4 regions of the Paenibacillus sp. OAS669 genome follow, and region 3 is predicted to be linked to each of the others. Evidence: riboswitches for the same ligand, from Rfam matches in the RefSeq annotation. Region 3 holds a riboswitch; each other region holds the start of a gene.

Region 1 (4,759 bases), on a different contig from region 3:
ATGACCATCCGAAATATACCGCTGTACAATCCGTTCGATCATGTCTACCAGTTGATCCGGCTCAATCCCCTCGGCGACCGGCTGTCCCGGATGCGCATTGCGCCCGACTGTCTTGCCGCCCAGGAACAAATCGAATTTCTCCTTCCGGTATACGATGCCGATATCCTCGTGCACCGCCCCATAACAAGCCATTCCGCACCCGTTCAAGCCGATGCGCAGCTCCTTCGGCACGCTCAAGCCGCCGATCCGCTTCTGCAGCTCCTCGGCGTACGGAATCGCATCCGCCTTCTCCGCATTGCAAAAGTCGCAAGCTTTAAGCTGCGCTACATCGCCGATCGGCGCCAGCAGGAAGCCTTCCTGCCGCAGCTTCGTCGTAATGTCATCGGGATTCGATGTCGGAACCCGGATAATCATTTGGTGATGGGGCGTGTACTCCATCGTCCCCGTCTCGCCAACGACCTCAGCCAGCGCAAGCATCTGTCTGGCGGTAAAACGCTTCTCGGCGACGCCCGGACTTACCGCAAGCTCGAAGATCGCTTGCTGGCGGAACAATCCCGCCGAGGCAGGCGTGCTGCCCGGCTCCGTGACCACGCCTCGGCTGAGATCGGACAGGCGCAGCGCCTCCATCGCCAGCATTAGCGGCGAGTCGGTACCGGGGCCGCTGCTCCGCTCCTCGCGCTCAGCCACGCTGACCGCGCTGGCAGCCAGCACCGCTCCGCCCGTGCTTCCGCCGCCGGCGGAGCTTGCAGGAGCCGTCTCCCTTACGGTGCGGGCCACGGCTTCCAGGCCGCTTTCCACTTGGCCTTCGCCTTCCCAAGCCCAATCCTCGTCATCCGCATCGACCGCCACTGCCTCGTCCCACTGCCGCAGCGCCCAAGGCTCCGCCGCTTCCTGCAGCCGCTGGTGCGGCTTAAGCGGCTGTACATCGGCGCCGAGCGTATACTTGCGCTGATAACCGCGCGGGGTGATCATCAGACCGTCGTAGACCGTCGTCGACGCATTGCCGATAATGACCGTCGTCAGCATCCCGATCTCATGATCGAGCATATCGCGCAAAGTTGTCAGCACCACATGCTGACGGTCCCGGTAGGCACTCTTCACGATGCCGACCGGCGTCTCCGGCGAGCGGTATTTCAGCAATATGCGCTGCGTCTCCACAATTTGCCGGGTTCGTCTGCCGCTGCGGGGGTTGTACAGCGCAATGACGAAGTCCGCCTGGGCCGCCGCCTCGACGCGCCGGGCAATCAGCTCCCACGGCGTCAGATGATCGCTTAAGCTTATCGTGCAGGCATCGTGCATGACCGGGGCCCCAAGCAGCGAGGCGGAAGAGTTAATCGCCGATATGCCGGGGATTATCTCGACTTCCACGCCGCCGTCCCGCCTCCAGCCTTTTTCCATCAGCACCTCGTACACCAGTCCGGCCATCCCGTATACACCGGCATCGCCGCTCGAGATAACCGCTACCTTTTTCCCGGCCTCCGCTTGCCGAACGGCCTCCTGAGCCCGGCTCACTTCCTCCGTCATCCCCGTCCGTACAATCTCCTGATCGGTGAGAAGTCCACGGATAAGATCCACGTACGTGTTATAGCCGATGATAACTTCACTTTCTTCAATGGCCTCCCGCGCCCGTTTCGTAATATGCTCGAAGCTTCCCGGTCCGAAGCCGATGATAAGCAGTTTTCCCGCCATTCGCCGCACATCCTTTCCTTCCTATATAAATACATCATGATGGTTGCCTCTCGAACATGTCTTCCTTACTTTTATGCAGCACAAAAAAGAGCATTCCTACAGAAAGTGTTAGAAATGCTCTTGCAGCCCGCGTTCTCAAGAATTCCAATGACACTGTATCCGATATGCCATTACCATTCCATAAGTAAGCCGATCTCTAACACCTCCCTATCCTCGTAGGTCAACAGTGTTTTGAAATTAGGCAGGTCTCCTGACTTCGAGCTTCGTCATCCGATTCCCTTCCCAGACGCGCTCTATGGCGCTCCAGTGGCAACAACATCGGCATAACAAGCCTTTCTTATGGAAAGGCACTCTTCACAGTGGCGGGACCGTGCCGGCTTTGCACCGGGCTTCCCTTTTAAGCCAAATGAGGCATGATTTCATTCGGCACCTAATTCATCCGTATTTGATTGTCCAGAGTCATCATATCACCCGAAGCGAAGCTTTGTCTATAACTGCGCGCCCTCCCTCCGCTAACGACAAGCCGTTCGATGCCCCGGGAGGTATGGGCCGAAGTTCTTATTTTTTACAGCATACCCATTGAAACAAAACGATAGCTTACGAACAATATAGCCGACTATACAGAAGAGCTGGAATGAGGAAGGTCAGCCGATTTACAACAGCAAAGGTGGAAGGATGCTCTATGAAATACGGGCAGCGAATAGCCAAACTGCGGAGCAAAGGGTACATGACCCAGGAAGAGCTTGCCTATAAAGTAGGAATTACCCGTTCCGCCCTTTCTCATTATGAAAATAATAGAAGAGAGCCGGATTACGAAACCATTCAAAAAATTGCCGATATATTCGGCGTATCGATAGACTATTTGATGGGCCGCACGGATCATCCCGGAAGCTTTGCGGACGGCACGGAGGAATTTATCAGCTATCTTGAGCTTTCGGACGAAGCTATTCTGGACAAATTCATTCTGACTATTGACGGAAGAGAACTCACACTGGAGGAGTCCAAAAGCTTCATCGCTTTCATTCGGTCCGAGCGTTCTCTCCCTGCCGACAAAAATAAGCCATGATGAGGTACGGCTACTTGCTGTACTCCATCATGCCTAGTTCCTTGTACATATATGAAAATAACGGTTTATCGAGGCCTTTGTATTGAGGCTTGATCGGTTCTTTCACGGCTTCTTGAAGAGCCAGCCATTGATCGTACTTGTCTCTGGGGATACCGAGTTGATTCAGGACGGTGTCGATATCCACCGTTTTCTTGTTCTCTTCCATTTGCAACCCACACTCCATCTCGTCTCATAGACTTTCAATGTCTAGTATTATATCGGAGATGTTCAAAAAAAGGTGTCGCATACTGGGAGGGTTTTCGTTAAAAACACCGATCATTTTGTCGAATAAGCTATTCTAAATAAATCTTTATCAACGCGGTTTAACGGCTTATAAAGAGGAAGTTTTCAGCCTGCGGGCCGATTTCTTCACGGCCATACGGCGAATCAGCATACTGGCTGCCACAGGCTCGGGGGCCGTTTCCTGAACTCCATTGATTTTATCCATAAGCCTTTGGTACATAAAATCCCCCATAAGCTGGGTCAAGCCCTCCCGCAGCTGGATCCTGGGACTCCATCCCCAGCCCTTGGCCGCTTTGTCCCAGGAAACGCAGACATGCAGATGGTCCTCCGGACGCGCCGTTACGAATACGGGCTTTACTTTTTGATTCGTCATCTCATTCATCAGCTCGAACAATTCCAGAATGGACGTAGCCGTTCCCGTGCCTATGTTGTAGGTATCGCTGTTGGACAAGGACAGGGCTTGAACGTTGGCGGAAGCCACATCGGATACATAGACGAAATCCCGGGTCTGAAGGCCTTTCCCTTGAATGATGGCTTTCTCGCCGTTGACGAAGGTTTCCAGAAAGGCCGAGATTACGCCCCCGCTTCCATACCTTTTTTGCCGGCAGCCATACACGTTCGCATACCTTAAAATCGTGTAGTTAAGTCCATACAACGCGCCGTACAGCTTAATGTATTCCTCGGGAGCCAGCTTGGACATTCCTGTGCAGGAGACCGGAGCGCATGGAGCGGCTTCGTCAATCGGCTTAGGCTCGTAAGAACCGTAGACCTCAGCAGAGGATCCGTAGACCAGCTTCTTGATCGAAAATTCCTTGCACAGATCCAGCAAATAGATCAATCCGCGCAAATTGGGACTCAGCCCCCGAACGACCATCGCTTCGTTCAAATCGGTTTTCTCCGCCAGATGGATACAGTAATCCGGCTGCTCCAGCTCAAAAATATTTCTTAATTCCGTGCTGGCAACATCCATTCGATACAGCTTGCATGCCGGATGCAGATTCGCTTCCTTCCCTGTGCTCATATTGTCGACTACTACTACATCCAGCCCTGCCTGAATGGCACAGTCCACCGTATGGGACCCTATAAAGCCGGCTCCGCCTGTAATTAGTACTTTCATCCTTATCCCTCCACCGATTCGATATTGTGTTTAAGCGTTCGTTCGGGTGCTTTCCCAAAGTCCTATATCTTTAAGCGCATGATGCGCTTGACCCGTCGAATATTGATACATTTTGTATCAATATAAACAAAAAAAGGCCTCCAGTCAAGAGGTCCCAGAAAAGTTAAGCGAAATTAGGTGCCGCCGGCAATTTTAGTAGGAAAGACGGATTGTGCCATAATCCTCCGCTCCCGAGCAAAGAACAGGAGCTCACATCCCGGTTCTCCAAGGGACATCATGACTAGGTCCGATCAGAACACAAGCTCTTCTTGGGCGGCTTTTTATTCACTTGGAAGCTGATCTGTGCGGGAGGATAACGGGAGTTTTATGTAAACCAAAGAGGTAATTTTAGTCATCTACAGGGGCTTACTAGCAGGAAGAACCAGGAGTCGGGGGCAGCGTATCGGGTCCATGAGGACCGAACAATGCAAGCTTGCTCGCATCAATGTTCAACTGCGCCAAGATTCTCAACACATCTACATTCTTCTTCTCCTGCTGCTTGTTGCTGCTGCTCATTCTATTGCACTCCTTCTCTTATTCCGTATATTTACATGAATTTCTCTATC
Region 2 (4,759 bases), on a different contig from region 3:
TATAATGATGTCCAGCTCCTAAGGCACGAATGCCTTCGACATAAGACTCCTCGCGAATCTTCATGACTTCCCCACGGACCACCCGGGAGAAATCCGGCCACGAGGTTACGATAAGGGCAATAAACAGGCTCTTAATCCCCGGCCCTAGGGTCCCTGCTATAGCCAGCATGAAAGCAAGCCCCGGCAAGCCTTGAAAAATACTCACGATGCCTTGGATGAGATCATCGATCCATCCTCCCCAATAGCCCCCTATCGTTCCAATGATAAGTCCCAACGCCATGGTGACAGCCGTTACCGCGATGGCAAGCAGTATGGATACCCTTCCTCCATAAAGGAGTCTGCTGAACACATCTCTGCCCAATGTGTCCGTCCCGAGGATATGCTCGGGAGAAAGTGGTGCCAGCCGTTCTGACATATTCACCTGATTGGGGTCATACGGTGCGATCCACGGCGCCAGGAAGCTGCATAAGAGGATCAATAAAAGCACTAAGCAAGCGAATCCGGCAGCCCCCTTCAGCATCACCCTGTGGCCTGGTAGCCTGATAGAGGTAAACTTCAGCTTCATTGAAGCTTCCCTCCCAATCTCATTTGCGGATGAATGACAAGGTAAGACATATCGACTAACAGATTAAAAGCTACATAGACAAGGCCTGTAAATACAACATACCCTTGAATAACGGGATAGTCCCTGCGAAATATTCCATCCATAGCAAACCTTCCAATACCCGGTATGGCAAAAATCACTTCCACTATGACCGATCCGCCAAGAATAGCTCCGAAGTAGGATCCGATGACGGTAATAAGCGGAATCATGGCATTTCGCAAAGCATGAATGATCAATATGCGTGTGTCGTGCAGACCTTTGGCTTTCGCTGTTACCATATATGCCTGATTCCATACCTCAAGCAGTGCCGCTCTGGTTAAGCGCATAAGTACTGCACTCGTTCCGGCTGCCAATACGATGGCGGGCATAATAAGATGTTTAAAGGTTCCATAGCCGCTGGTAGGCAGCCAGTGAAGCTTTTCGGAGAATACGGTGATCATCAAAATGGCCAGCCAGAAGCCGGGGATTGAAACCAGGGATAAAGCCAATATTCGCGCCGTGTGGTCAAAAGATGTGTTTTTCTTCATGGCCATGAGCATTCCCAGTGGAATTCCTGTGCCAACTGCAATGACCAAGGCCATCCCTGAAACACTCAATGTTACAGGAAGCCGGCGCAGTAGCTCCCCGCTTACGGATTCTTTCGTCATATAAGAAGTTCCAAGATCCCCGTGACTCGCTTTCCACAGCCAATGTGCATATTGGACGAACATGGGATCATTCAATCCAAGCTCTGCCCTTTTCGCCTCAATTTCTTGCTCTGTCGGCTCCTTAATCCCATTCATGCTTAAAGCTTCGACCGCAGGATCTCCGGGCGAAGCCACACTTAGTGCAAAAGCTATAAAAGAAATACCCATAATGACCGGAATGGCTGCTGCTATCCGTCTAATGAAATACATCATGTTACGATGCCCATTTGAGCTCGGGAAGCGTAGTTCCGTAAATCGTTGCCTTATAACCGGTAATTTTCTTGTTGTAAGCAATCAAGCTCGCATCGTTGAACAAAGGAATTGTCGGCAAATCGGATGCCGCTATCGTTTGAAGCTCATTATAAATGCCTTTGCGCTCGTCCATGCTCAGGGTGGCTTTTGCTTGATTCAGCAGTTGGTCCACTCTGTCGTTTTTGTAGCCAAGGCTGTAGCTTTTATTGCTGGAGCCTGTGCTGGATAAATAGTTGGTGAATAACGTATACGGGTCTCCGTTCGGAAGACCTTGCGTAGCCAATGCCAGGTCATAATCTCCTTTGGCCTGGGCATCTTTAAAGGCGGCCCCATCCAGAATGCGGATATTCACATCCAGCTGCAATTCCTTCAGCACGGATTGGAATAGCTCTGCTTGCGCCTTATAAGGATAACGGTCCAAGCCGTAAGTTGGCACGATCAACTCGATGCTTCTTCTTTGATTGCCCAGTACTTCAGCTGCCAATTTCTTGGCCTCTTCTGGCCGATAGTCCAATGGGATATCCTTATAAAACGGCGAGGTATTGTTCAGAAAATTAACCGTTGCCGCAGGATAACCCAAGTAAAGCTCCTTCACTAATTGCTGACGGTCTATCATCATGCTAACGGCTTGACGCATTTTGGGGTTGTCAAAAGGCGCTTTTTTTCCATTCGGATGAAGATAATGAGAGATGGTTGATTTTGTAGCCGAAAGCTCGAATTGCGAATCCTTCAACAGTTCTTTGGCTAGAGTCGGAGGAATAGCACCGAGGTCCATAACCCCCATAATCTCTCCTGATTTCAAAGCGGCAAGTCTGGTATCAGGATCCGGTATGACGCGAACACGTATCCGTTGGCTGGCAGCCTTCTGACCATAATAGCCGTCGAAAGCTTCCAACAATGCAAATTGGTCCTTCTTATGTTCGATCAGCTTGAAAGGGCCTGTTCCTTGAGGAAGGCCGTTAAAATCGCCTTTTTCATTGAAATTTTCAGGGCTGTAGATCGGGCTTGAGAAATTCACCATCGAATACAGTAAAGTCGGTTGCGGATTCTCGAAGACGAGCTTGAAGGACATATCGTCGATCTTGACGACATCCTTTAACCCCGGATAAGAGCTTTTGATATCCAGAGTATAGAACGGCGAGCTCTTGGGACTTACTTGCTTGTAGCGGTTAAAGTTAGCGATGACCGCATCGGCATTCAGCTTCTCCCCATCATGAAATTGAACATTCTCCCGCAGCTGAAAGGTCCATTCCTTGCCGTCCTCGGACATCTTCCAAGACTTTGCCAGCTTGGGGGCAGGCTGTCCATCCTCGGAGGCTGTAATTAACGGCTCCCAAACATAAAGAATTGTACTTGTGTAATAGGAATCCTGAGGACCCGGAGCCAGATCGCGGGGAGCGGCCAGCACGACCTCTTCCGGATGTACGCTGCCGGAGGAAGCAGATGAATTAGCCTGACGCTGTGCAGCCGGACTACACCCGGCCATCACAAGTAGTACGCAAAGCGTCAACAGGACAAGCTGAAGTGCCATTTTGCTCCGTAAAAATGAAGGATGCATGATTATAAATTCCTCTCTCTTTCTAAAATGAAATACAAAAAAGACATCTTTACCCAGACGTGAAGCTAGAAAGGTAAAGATGCCCCGGTTGTTGAGGAACAAACGACAAGCCGTCTTTAACACTTCCCTATCAGCCGTAGGTAAAAGCAGTGCTGTCAGAACAGGCAGGTCTCCTGGCTCTGGATTCCTCATCATCAGCAGCCTTCCCGGTCTATGGCTAGACCAGTGGCACCGTTGCTGTGACTCCTCCATTACAGTGGCGGGACCGCGTCGGTGTTGCACCGAACTTCCCTATTAAGCTTTAGCATCTGCTAAAGCACCTTGTTCCCCTTATATGCAATTTGTATGAAACCTATCTGATCATATAGGAAAATTCCATTTTGGGCAAGCATAAAGCATCCATCATAAAGCATCAGTCGCCAAACAGAAAATCATCGTCCGTCAAAGTTTCCACGTTAACCGTCCGAATATAGCCGTTACCTTTCTTGGAAAAGAAATCATGCTGCTTCGTACGAGTATTAATCCCGTTAAGGACAATAGGATTGATATCCTCTTCCGGGAACAAAGGCTCCAGCCCCAGGTTCATCATGGCTTTGTTTGCGTTATAACACAAGAAGGCTTTCACTTCGCCCGTCAGCCCTACTGCGGTATACAGTTCCTCTGTATATTGCTCTTCGTTGCTGTGCAAGTAGCGAAGAAGTCCTTGCAATGTCTCATAAGCGGCTTGCTGCTCGTCCTGATCCAATTGGGCATACACCTCTTGAGCCAGCATGCCGACATACAACCCATGGATGCTCTCATCACGCAGAATCAGGTTAATGATCTCCCCGCTGCTCGTCATTTTCCCTTGTCCGGCCAGGTACAGCGGATAAAAGAAGCCGCTATAGAACAAATAACTCTCGAGCAGTACGGAGGCTGCCATCGCCAAGTACAAATCTTTGCGTGAATGAATGTTGTTATAATATTGGGATATCGTCTCCGCCTTGACTTGCAGGAAACGGTTGTTTTCAATCCATTGAAAAATGCTATCGATCTCTTCCGTCGATGCCAATGTGGTAAAAATACTGCTATACGATTTGGCATGGATTTGCTCCATCATCCCCATAAAGCCGAGGACCGCTTTACGCTGCAGCCCTTCGACGAGCTCGAGAATTTTGGGCATTCCGACGCCGCCTTGTACCGTATCGAGCAGCGTTAAACCGCCAAGTACCTTCATGTACAGGTCCCGCTCCGCATCGTTTAATGTCAGCCAGGACATTTTATCATCGGATAGCGGAATCTCCTCATCCGTCCAAAATTGCATAATATTTTGCTTCCAGAATGTATCCGTAAAATCGTCATCTGGACGGTTCCAATTCACGGCTTTCCAAACACTCATTGCTGCAACTCCCTTTCCAGCTTATCTTATACGGAACAACTGATGCACTCTTCAACGGAAAGATGGTTCGTCCGAGTGTAATAAAGAGATTTCAGTCCTTTTTTAGCTGCGTAAATATAGTATCGAGCCAGCTGTCTCGTAGTCACATCGCTGTTGACGTGCAGGACCGTGGATATTCCCTGGTCCACATGCGTTTGAATTTCGGCAATCAAATCCAATACCTTGAACTGATCCATCTGATAAGCCGATTTATAGAAGAAGTAGTTATCTCTGCTCAAATA
Region 3 (4,759 bases):
CTTTTGCCCCAGGCTCAAGTGATGCATCGGTTGATCCGCGAGCTGCTCCAGCTCCATAGCGACGAGCAGCTGATTCGTTCGGCGGGCAATCTCCTCTTCCCTCATACCGGCATTACGCAATCCGTAAGAGATATCCTCTGCGGGAGTATTCAATATCAGCTGCTGCTCGGGGTCCTGGAATACGAGGCCGATCTGCTGCCTGAGCTGCCTGAGTGTACCTCGATCATAGGAAAGCGGCTTCCCCTTCCAGACCAGCTCTCCTTCCACCGGACGATGAATGCCAATGGCCTGTAAAAAAAAGGTAGACTTCCCCGAGCCATTATGGCCGCAGATCGCCGTTTTTTTCCCCTCAGGTATATTCACGTTCAGATTCTGAAGCGCCTGAGAGGCTGTGCCCGGGTAGCTGTAGCTTAGACCACGTGCTTCCAATATCGATTTCATCCGATTTCCCTCCATCTAAGCCAGCATTCCAACCCTGCCAGCAAAATCCAACCGATGCTGCCTTCCCACTTATACCTTGCCGGTACCTCCCCGCCTTGGTAAGGGGCCATTCGAATCTCTTCGGTGAAGCCCCGGGATACCATTCCGTTCGCCAGCCCTTGATAGCGCTGCATGGTTTTGGCAAACATCCGGGCGATTAGCAGTGCTGTGTCCCTCAGCCTTCCTGTGAAGCCCTGCTGCCCTCCTCTGGCCCGTTGAGCGGTATACATGTCATGAGCCGTATCCAGAAGAAGAAACAAGAAGCGATAAGTGATCAGCATCAATTCGAGCACCAGAGAAGGCACCCGCAGCTTTTTCATGACCTGGAACAGCTCCGGCATGGGAGTAGTCAGAATCAACAGCATGGATGCGGCTACGCAAGCCATAATTCGGCACAGCAGCTTCACCGTCAGCTCTACGCCCGACGGATTCAAACTCAGAGACCAATGAGAATAAGCGAGCAGCGTCAGGCCTTCTGCCCGGAACTGCCCTTGTTCAAACGAATGAATTTCCAACAATAAAGCGGGCAAGCTTGCTGCAAACAATAGAAGCGAACTGAACAGAAGTGAACTATATAACCTGAGCGGAACCTTGGCATAACCCGCAATCCAAGCCGAGATCCAGATGAACATCAACAGCTGAACAACAGGATGAGACAGATAGGACAGCAGGAGCAAAAGAGCAGCGAAACCGCTTTTCCACATGGGAGAAACGGCTCGCAGCTTATTGCTATAAGAAATGACGTCGATTTGTTTAATCATGGTTACGCTTGGTCGCTCTTCCTTTGAATAAACCGATCGTGTATCCGATAAATCCGGCTCCCAGGGCGGCCTGCAGGGCAAACAGCATGCTTTCCGTTTCCGGAGGAGGCTCTATGAAGGAAGAGAACCAAGGTTCGTAGGACGGATGGAGCGATTTGATCACTTCCTCGGCCGCATCATCCGCGCCTCCGAAATCCCCTTTGACAAGCAGCAATGGTAAAGCGGCCAATAAGACTACGGCAGCCAGTATCTGCATATTTTTCGAGCTGGTTTTCATGATTCGCGGGCTCCTTTCATTTTGCGTTGAAGCAGGGACAATTCATTCGGGCTGTAAGCTTGAAGCCAGTTCCAGATCAATACCGTCAGAAGGCCTTCACTGATAGCCAGAGGGATTTGGGTAATGGCAAAAATACCACCGAATTTCACGAAGGAAGCCGCGATACCCCCCTGCTCCGCCGGGAATGCCAGCGCCAGCTGCAAGGAAGTGACTACATAGGTAGATAAATCTGCCAAAGCCGCTGCTATGAAAATGGACCATTTTTGTTTCCCTGTCGCCTGCATCATCCATCTATAGACAAAATACCCTACGACCGGTCCGGCCACAGCCATCGAAAAAGCGTTGGCTCCCAGCGTCGTTAAACCGCCATGCGCCAAAAGCAAGGCTTGAAACAGCAATACAATGGAGCCTAATACGCTCATCGGCAGAGGGCCGAACATCACGGCTCCTAGACCGGTTCCGGTCGGATGCGAGCTGCTGCCTGTGACCGAAGGGATCTTCAGTGCAGATAATACGAAGGTAAATGCTCCGGCCAAGCCCAGCATAATTTTGAGCTCAGGGGTTTCTTTCGTAATACGGATTAAAGCTCTCAGGCCAAGAATAAAGAAAGGAATGAAGACGACCCACCAAAATACAGCCCAGCCGAGCGGCAAAAAGCCCTCCATAATATGCATGGCATACGCCGATTGCGGCTCATTGACCATCAGGTACAAGACGAACCCTAACACCAGCAGCAGGCTGCTGCCCCATTTTCTTCTACTCATCCGATACATCCTCCATCATTAATGTGATGAAACAAAAAGACCTATCCAGCAGGATAGGTCACGGGTACGTGTGAAAATACGACAACACCTCTAATGTTTGCCGATTCATTCTCGTACACCTCTCCTTTCCGCGAAGGGATCTGGGTGCATACCATCAGGTAGGTCTCCTGGCTTACGGATCTTCGCTTCCTTCGCCTTCCCCGGTCGTTACACCGAGTGACATGATGAAAGATACTCCCCGTTTACAGTGGCGGGACCGCTCGGGATTTGCACCCGATTCCCTGTTACCCTTTGTCTTCACAAAGGCACCTAATGGATATTCATGCTCCAATAATATTAGTACAGCTATTCCATATTCGTGGCATGTCGTCAAATTCCTTCTTGGAATACAAAAAACCTCCTTGATAAAAAAAGGAGGCTTTCCGTTAAGGAGATAGTTCTTATGAAGAATGCAGCACTTCTTCCAGCTCTTCCAAATCTGTAATCGGGGAATGACATGCAAAATTCTCGCAAGCATACGCCGTCGGCCTGCCGCCGATTGCCTGTTTGTCCTGAACTACAGGAAGGAATTGACGAACCTTCTCGCCCTCTTCCCCCGGCGGTACCAAGAATACGGAGGAATGGGGTCTGAAGCCTTGGCGCACCGCGGCAAGCATCTCCTTGGTTGTCCCGGATTCGGGATCCCCGGCAATGACAATCTCGCTGGAAGGACTGTACGCATAATCCAGAGCGATCAGAAGCATCGAATGTCCTGTCGGATACCGTTCAACCGAGCCTGCGAAGGCTTGCAATTGCCTCTCGGCAATCTGCGACAGCCTGGCGTCATAGGTCAGCTTGGACAGCTTCAAGAAATTCATGGCAGCTACCGCATTGCCGGAAGGCAGCGCACCGTCGTAAATCTCCTTGTTCCGGGAAAACAGCTGCTCGCTGTCGCTTCCGTAGAAGAATAAACCGCCCTGTTCCTCATCCCAGAATAATTCGATCATCTGTCCATTAAGCTCGACAGCCAGCTGCAAATATTCGAGCTCAAAAGACGCTTCATACAGCTCGATTAGTCCCCATACCAGGAACGCATAGTCATCCAGGTATGCGGCGAACGCCGCTTCTCCGTCCCTGTATCTGGCAAGCAGCCTTCCATCCGGACGCCTTAATCGGGAGACAATAAAGCGAGCCGCACTGGAGGCCGCCTCCAGATATTCCGACCGTTCCAGCACTTTATAGCCTCTGGACAAGGCCATGATCATAAGTCCGTTCCAGGAGGTCAGTACTTTATCGTCCTTACCCGGATGTACGCGCTGCTCACGGTATGCAAACAAGGTTTGTCGGCATCTCCCGATGGTTTCAGATAATAGATCGGGATCCAATCCTTTGAGCCGGGCATAATTATCCACATCATGCTGGATCAAGTTAGGAATGCTCCGGCCTTCAAAATTGCCTTCCTTGGTAATATCATAAAGGTCGCTATAAAGCTTGCCGTCCTCGGGGCCTAATACTTTCAGAATCTCATCCTGTTCCCATATGTAGAACTTCCCCTCGTGCCCTTCCGAGTCGGCATCCTCCGCAGAGTAGAAGCCGCCTGCCTGGTCGGTCATATCCCTAAGCACATAAGCGAATATCTCTTCGGACGTACGGGAATATTTCGCCTTACCAGTCAGTTGATAGGCTTCCAGGTAGGTCCAGGCCAGCAGCGCGTTATCATAGAGCATTTTCTCAAAATGCGGCACCAGCCACTTCTCGTCTACAGAGTATCTCGCAAATCCGAAGCCGACATGATCGTACATACCGCCCCGATGCATTGCATCTAACGTCTTCTCTACCATCTGCAGTGCAAGCTCTTTGCCGGTGCGATGGTAATACCGCATAAGAAACGAGAGATTATGCGAGGTAGGGAACTTGGGTTTATCGCCAAAACCGCCATACGTGGAGTCAAATAGCTCCTCATACTGGGCATACGCCTGATCCAGCGTGCGCTCCGAGATCTCGCCCTTCAGGTTCGATAGCATCCGCTGCTCCACTTCCGTCACAATCTGATCGCTGGTCTCGATCACCCGCTCCCGGTCTTCCTTCCACTTCCCCGCGAGCCGCGGCAAAATATCCATCATTCCGTGACGCCCGTAGCGACGGTTTTTGGGATAATACGTCCCGGCAAAAAACGGCTTTTTCTCCGGCGTCATCACAATCGTCAGCGGCCATCCGCCCTGCCCGGTCATCGCTTGACAGACAGTCATGTAGAGATGATCCACATCGGGTCTTTCTTCACGATCCACCTTGACCGATATGTAATGCTCATTAAGAATAGCCGCGACTTCCTCGTCCTCGAACGATTCGTGCGCCATGACGTGGCACCAATGGCAGGTTGAATACCCGATGGATAAGAAGATGGGCTTGTTCTCACGCTTGGCGATTTCGAAAGCTTCCTCTGACCAAGGGAACCAGTCTACCGGGTTGTTCGCATGCTGAAGCAGGTATGGCGACTT
Region 4 (4,759 bases), on a different contig from region 3:
TATCCGGCTGGCCGTAATCGTTGATTTCCGATGTCTCCTGCAGCTGGAAAATTTCCGTGCAGAGGTTCGACATTTTTATCGCGCCCAGCTGCTTCAGTGGGTGTACGCGATTGGCATTGGTTTTGTTCATAATGTAAGGATAGCCTGATTCCAGCTGAATCATGGAGATCTTGATCATCATATCGCGTGCGCTCATCACGACTTTCTTACGCACACGATCATTAGCCAGTAATTCATCATACATAGCATCAAGATCCATATCATCCAAATGGGTTCCATACGCTTTATAAACGGAATAAGGAGCAAACACGTGCAGAGGCTTGTTTTCTTCCGCCAGCTGATAGAACTTGTTAGGGATGATCAAACCGATCGATAAAGTCTTGAGGCGTGTTTTTTCATCGGCATTGATCTTCTTGCTGTCCAGCAGTTCCATAATATCCCATCCGAAAATGTTGTAATAAGCAGCTCCCGACCCTCTGCGCTGCCCCATTTGATCGGCATAGGAGAAGGCATCCTCCATCAATTTGAGCACCGGCATAATGCCTTTTGCCGCACCTTCTACATCCTTAATCGGTTCTCCGCGGCCGCGTAATTTGGATAAATTGACCGCCACTCCTCCGCCGATTTTGGAAAGCTGCATGCAAGTGCCGAGAACATAGTTAATCGAATTCAGGGAATCGTCCATTTCCAGCAAAAAGCACGAAACCATTTCCCCACGACGGCTCTTGCCTGCATTCAGAAATGTCGGAGTCGCCGGCTGCACTCGTTGGTCCATCATGGCCGTAGTCAGCGTTCTAGCCGTATTCATATCTCCACGAGCCAGATGCAGCGCTACAATCGCCACTCTATCCGGGTAATGCTCCAAGTACATCGTGCGGTCATTGCTCTTCACTGCGTAATCCGTATAAAACTTGGATGCCGCCATGTAGGAAGGAAATTCGAAGCGATAGTTATGTGCGATTTCGTAAATTTCCTCAACGTCAGCCGGTGAATACTGCTGATATACATCCTCGTAATAGTCGTTATCGATCATATAGCGCACTTTCGCACTCGTATCCGCGAATTGTACGCTTTTGCTATGTACTTCCTCCATAAACGCCTTTACGGCTTCCTTATCCTTTTCCAATTGAAAAAAGCCGTCCGTATCTCTTTGCAGCAACAAATTGTTCAATTCAATATGCAGCAACCAAACGCACCTCCTGTTTAAACCGCTCTACATCCTGCTTCGTTCCTGAAAGCTCAAACTTGCTTACTACCGGTACTTTATATAATTTCGCGATAAGATCGGCGCTTCGGGCAAAGCCTTCTCCCCAATTCCGATTACCGCTAGCTGAAACTCCCATGAGATTCGCATGATTCTTTTGAAGAAAGGACATCACTTTCTGAGGCACTTGACCGAAGCCCGTAGTATAGGTGATTAGAACGAACGGTTCGTTCACCGTCATCATTTCCTCTATTTGAACCACTCGCATATTCAGCTTTTCGACAAAACGGCGAACATTTCCCGTCTTGGAGTCATAAGCGATCAACATGCATTTCTTCCCCTTCCTTAGTCCCTCGCGGAGCAGGCATAAAAAAGCGCGTTCGGCTAACAGGGCCGAATGCGCTGAAACGAGCATGCAAATGTACATACTTCATTAAAGACGTAACGGACACCTTCCTGTTCTCCGCAGGCCGTGTCAATGATCAGGCAGGTCTCCTGGCTAGAGAATCATCATGATCGATCCGCCTTCCCAGCTTGTTTGGTTCCTAAGCCAGTGGCATACAAGACCGATCCTCCTCTCTTACAGTGGCGGGACCGCGCCGGCTTCTCACCGGACTTCCCTATTAAGCTTTCTCGTTCTATTGAACGAAAAGCACCTGTCACAACAATATATAGTTGGCAATAAATAATCTATATCAATATATGGTATTTGTCAATGGATAGGATGGCCCTTGTTTTAGTATTTTTATAGACTTCAGCCTATAGCTGACAGTCATTTTCATGCATATAAAATGCCGCTGAGACTTGCTGCAGCAAGCCTTTTGTCGATGACAAAAAAGACCCGGCGCATGCTGCGCAGGTCCTAATCATCCGAAAAATTAGTTATTTAGTCCTGGGTACAAAGAAAATTGAACTGCTATATCTTTCACATTCCGCGAAACGAATACCGCTTTTCACCATCGGCTTGAACAGATCCAATAGAATTGCCTTTCTATTCACCGTAACGTCTGTCTCTGTCTTATTATGGAGTATACCCTGCCACTTAGTTTGTCACGGACTGCTCGTATTTGGCACGAGCCGTCTTAGTCGCCTCCACCATATTGCGCAGAGAAGCAACCGTTTCTTCAAGACCGCGTGTCTTCAGACCGCAATCCGGATTGATCCAGAACAATTTGGGATCTAACACACGCAATGCACGTTCTATCATTCCTGTCATTTCCTCTACGCTCGGAATACGCGGACTATGAATGTCATACACACCCAAGCCGATTCCCAGCTTGTAAGTGTTCAACTCGAAGCTGTGGATTAATTCGCCGTGGCTGCGGGATGTCTCGATGGAAATAACGTCCGCGTCCATCGCTTCAATGGAATCTATCATGTCATGGAACTCACAGTAGCACATATGGGTATGGATCTGCGTTGTTTTTTGAACTGTGCAGGTGGCAATGCGAAAAGCTTTGACAGCCCATGCAAGATAATCTGCCTGCTCCGACTCTTTAAGCGGTAAACCCTCGCGTACTGCCGGCTCATCCACCTGAATCATGCCAATGCCTGCCTTCTCCAACGCTTCTACTTCTTGTCTGAGAGCATAAGCCAATTGGTAGGCAATCTGCTCGCGCGGGATATCCTCACGGACAAACGACCAGTTCATGATGGTGATAGGTCCTGTCAGCATTCCTTTTACAGGATGGCTCGTCTTGGACTGGGCGTACTTGGTTTCTTCAACGGTCATTTCACCAATGAACGCTACATCTCCGTAGATCACCGGCGGCTTGACGCAGCGGGAACCGTAGGATTGTACCCATCCATTTTGGGTAAATGCAAATCCCGCGAGCTTTTCACCAAAAAACTCCACCATGTCGGTTCTCTCAAACTCACCGTGTACAAGCACGTCGATGCCGATTTCTTCCTGGATCTTGATCCAGGTATCGATTTGCTCCCGGATAAATTCAGCATACTGCTTGTCGTTCCATTCCCCTTTACGCCATAATTGACGGGCTTTACGCACCTCAGCGGACTGCGGGAAGCTGCCGATGGTTGTCGTCGGAAATAGCGGCAATTGCCATTTCGCCTGCTGAGCTGCATAGCGTTCTGCAAACGGAGCGGAACGTACTGGTTCTTGAGAGCTGACAGCTGCAACGACGGTCTGAATCTCGCTGCGGTTTCGATCAGCGGATTGCTGAAGCGCTTGAATCGTACGATCATATTGCTCCAATTCTCCTTGAACTGCTTCCTTTGAGGAGAAAGCTTTGGTCAATAGGACGAGCTCATTCAATTTTTCATCGGCAAACGCGAGAGCACCTTTCAATTCGGAGGTGAGCTTCGTTTCCCGCTCTACGGTTACCGGTACGTGAAGCAGGCTGCACGAAGATTGAACAATCAAGCAGTCAGCAGGTACTGCCCTCGCAAGCTCTTTCAACAACTCCAGCTTTCCGGTTAACGAGGCCTTCCAAATACCGCGGCCATCAATGACTCCCGCACCCAAAACCTTGTCCTGCGGGAAGCCAATTGTTTGAATGGACTTCAGATTTCCGTCGTATCCATGAACGAAATCAAGGCCTATTCCTTTAACTGGCAGCTTGACGATATCACTGTACCGTTCTACTGATTCAAAGTACGTTTGCAGCATAAGATTCAAGCCGGGTACTGCTGCGGCAAAAGTTTCATAAATATGCTTCAATCGCTGTACGTCCTCATCGGATAGCTTGGTTACAAGAATCGGTTCATCCACCTGCACCCATTGAACGCCTTCCGCCGCAAGCTCCTGAAGCAACTGCACATAGAGCGGCAGCAGCTTATCCAGCCAGGCCTCCGTTTCCGATGCGGCGTAACCTTTGGAAAGCTTCAAGAAGGTCAACGGCCCAACAATAACCGGTTTTCCTTCAATACCAAGCTTCTCCTTTGCTTCACGATAAGCTTCAAGAGGCTTATTCTCCGTAAGCACCGGTGACGCTCCTGAAAGCTCAGGTACAATATAATGATAATTCGTATTGAACCATTTGGTCATTTCACTTGCGGCGGCACCCTCAGTCCCGCGGGCTACCCCGTAATATACGGACAAAGGAACGGCTCCGCCTGTATACGAGAACCGGCTCGGAATAATGCCGAACATCGCTGCCGTGTCCAGAATATGATCGTAATAGCTGAAGTCATTGACAGGAATGAGGTCAATTCCTTTCTCCTGCTGCTTGCGCAAATGACCCAAACGAATATTCTGCAGCTGACTGCGAAAATCTTGTTCTTCCAAACAGCCTGACCAGAACGCTTCCAGAGCCTTCTTCCATTCCCTATCAGCACCAATACGCGGATAGCCTAATACGCTGCTTTTTACCATGTGAAAAACTCCTCTACAATTTGGTTATAAAGAAATTTACCACAGATTGGTTGCTATAAAGTAATTGGATTATACTATATCTAGTTATAGCCGCAGGCTATACCGCATAAGTTGGGCTATCGTTTGCTTCAAGGCTTCGATATATATAAGCGGCTCCCAGTTGATGACGAGCAACGGATTTGTTCTTTATACTCGTCAGATGAACGATGCCTATACAATAG

Evidence for each region. A riboswitch is a leader RNA that binds a small molecule or an ion and turns the genes downstream of it on or off. The one in region 3 is predicted to bind cobalamin.
Region 1: another riboswitch for cobalamin. It lies ahead of cobJ (precorrin-3B C(17)-methyltransferase); the one in region 3 lies ahead of GGC63_RS05715 (energy-coupling factor ABC transporter permease).
Region 2: another riboswitch for cobalamin. It lies ahead of GGC63_RS10940 (ABC transporter substrate-binding protein); the one in region 3 lies ahead of GGC63_RS05715 (energy-coupling factor ABC transporter permease).
Region 4: another riboswitch for cobalamin. It lies ahead of nrdI (class Ib ribonucleoside-diphosphate reductase assembly flavoprotein NrdI); the one in region 3 lies ahead of GGC63_RS05715 (energy-coupling factor ABC transporter permease).

Annotation. Positions count from the first base shown of each region.
Region 1 is NZ_JADBDR010000009.1:10,089-14,847, forward strand. It holds gene cobJ (precorrin-3B C(17)-methyltransferase) at 1-1,689, opposite strand, end outside; cobalamin riboswitch at 1,912-2,138, opposite strand; gene GGC63_RS19875 (helix-turn-helix domain-containing protein) at 2,372-2,755, shown strand; gene GGC63_RS19880 (hypothetical protein) at 2,766-2,960, opposite strand; gene GGC63_RS19885 (NAD-dependent epimerase/dehydratase family protein) at 3,126-4,154, opposite strand; gene GGC63_RS19890 (hypothetical protein) at 4,563-4,709, opposite strand.
Region 2 is NZ_JADBDR010000004.1:98,895-103,653, forward strand. It holds gene GGC63_RS10930 (ABC transporter permease) at 1-565, opposite strand, end outside; gene nikB (nickel ABC transporter permease) at 562-1,503, opposite strand; gene GGC63_RS10940 (ABC transporter substrate-binding protein) at 1,505-3,100, opposite strand; cobalamin riboswitch at 3,246-3,439, opposite strand; gene nrdF (class 1b ribonucleoside-diphosphate reductase subunit beta) at 3,513-4,478, opposite strand; gene nrdE (class 1b ribonucleoside-diphosphate reductase subunit alpha) at 4,505-4,759, opposite strand, start outside.
Region 3 is NZ_JADBDR010000002.1:66,125-70,883, reverse strand. It holds gene GGC63_RS05730 (energy-coupling factor ABC transporter ATP-binding protein) at 1-441, opposite strand, end outside; gene cbiQ (cobalt ECF transporter T component CbiQ) at 438-1,241, opposite strand; gene GGC63_RS05720 (energy-coupling factor ABC transporter substrate-binding protein) at 1,234-1,518, opposite strand; gene GGC63_RS05715 (energy-coupling factor ABC transporter permease) at 1,515-2,282, opposite strand; cobalamin riboswitch at 2,422-2,610, opposite strand; gene GGC63_RS05710 (thioredoxin domain-containing protein) at 2,723-4,759, opposite strand, start outside.
Region 4 is NZ_JADBDR010000004.1:104,298-109,056, forward strand. It holds gene nrdE (class 1b ribonucleoside-diphosphate reductase subunit alpha) at 1-1,186, opposite strand, end outside; gene nrdI (class Ib ribonucleoside-diphosphate reductase assembly flavoprotein NrdI) at 1,173-1,532, opposite strand; cobalamin riboswitch at 1,672-1,879, opposite strand; gene metE (5-methyltetrahydropteroyltriglutamate--homocysteine S-methyltransferase) at 2,247-4,538, opposite strand.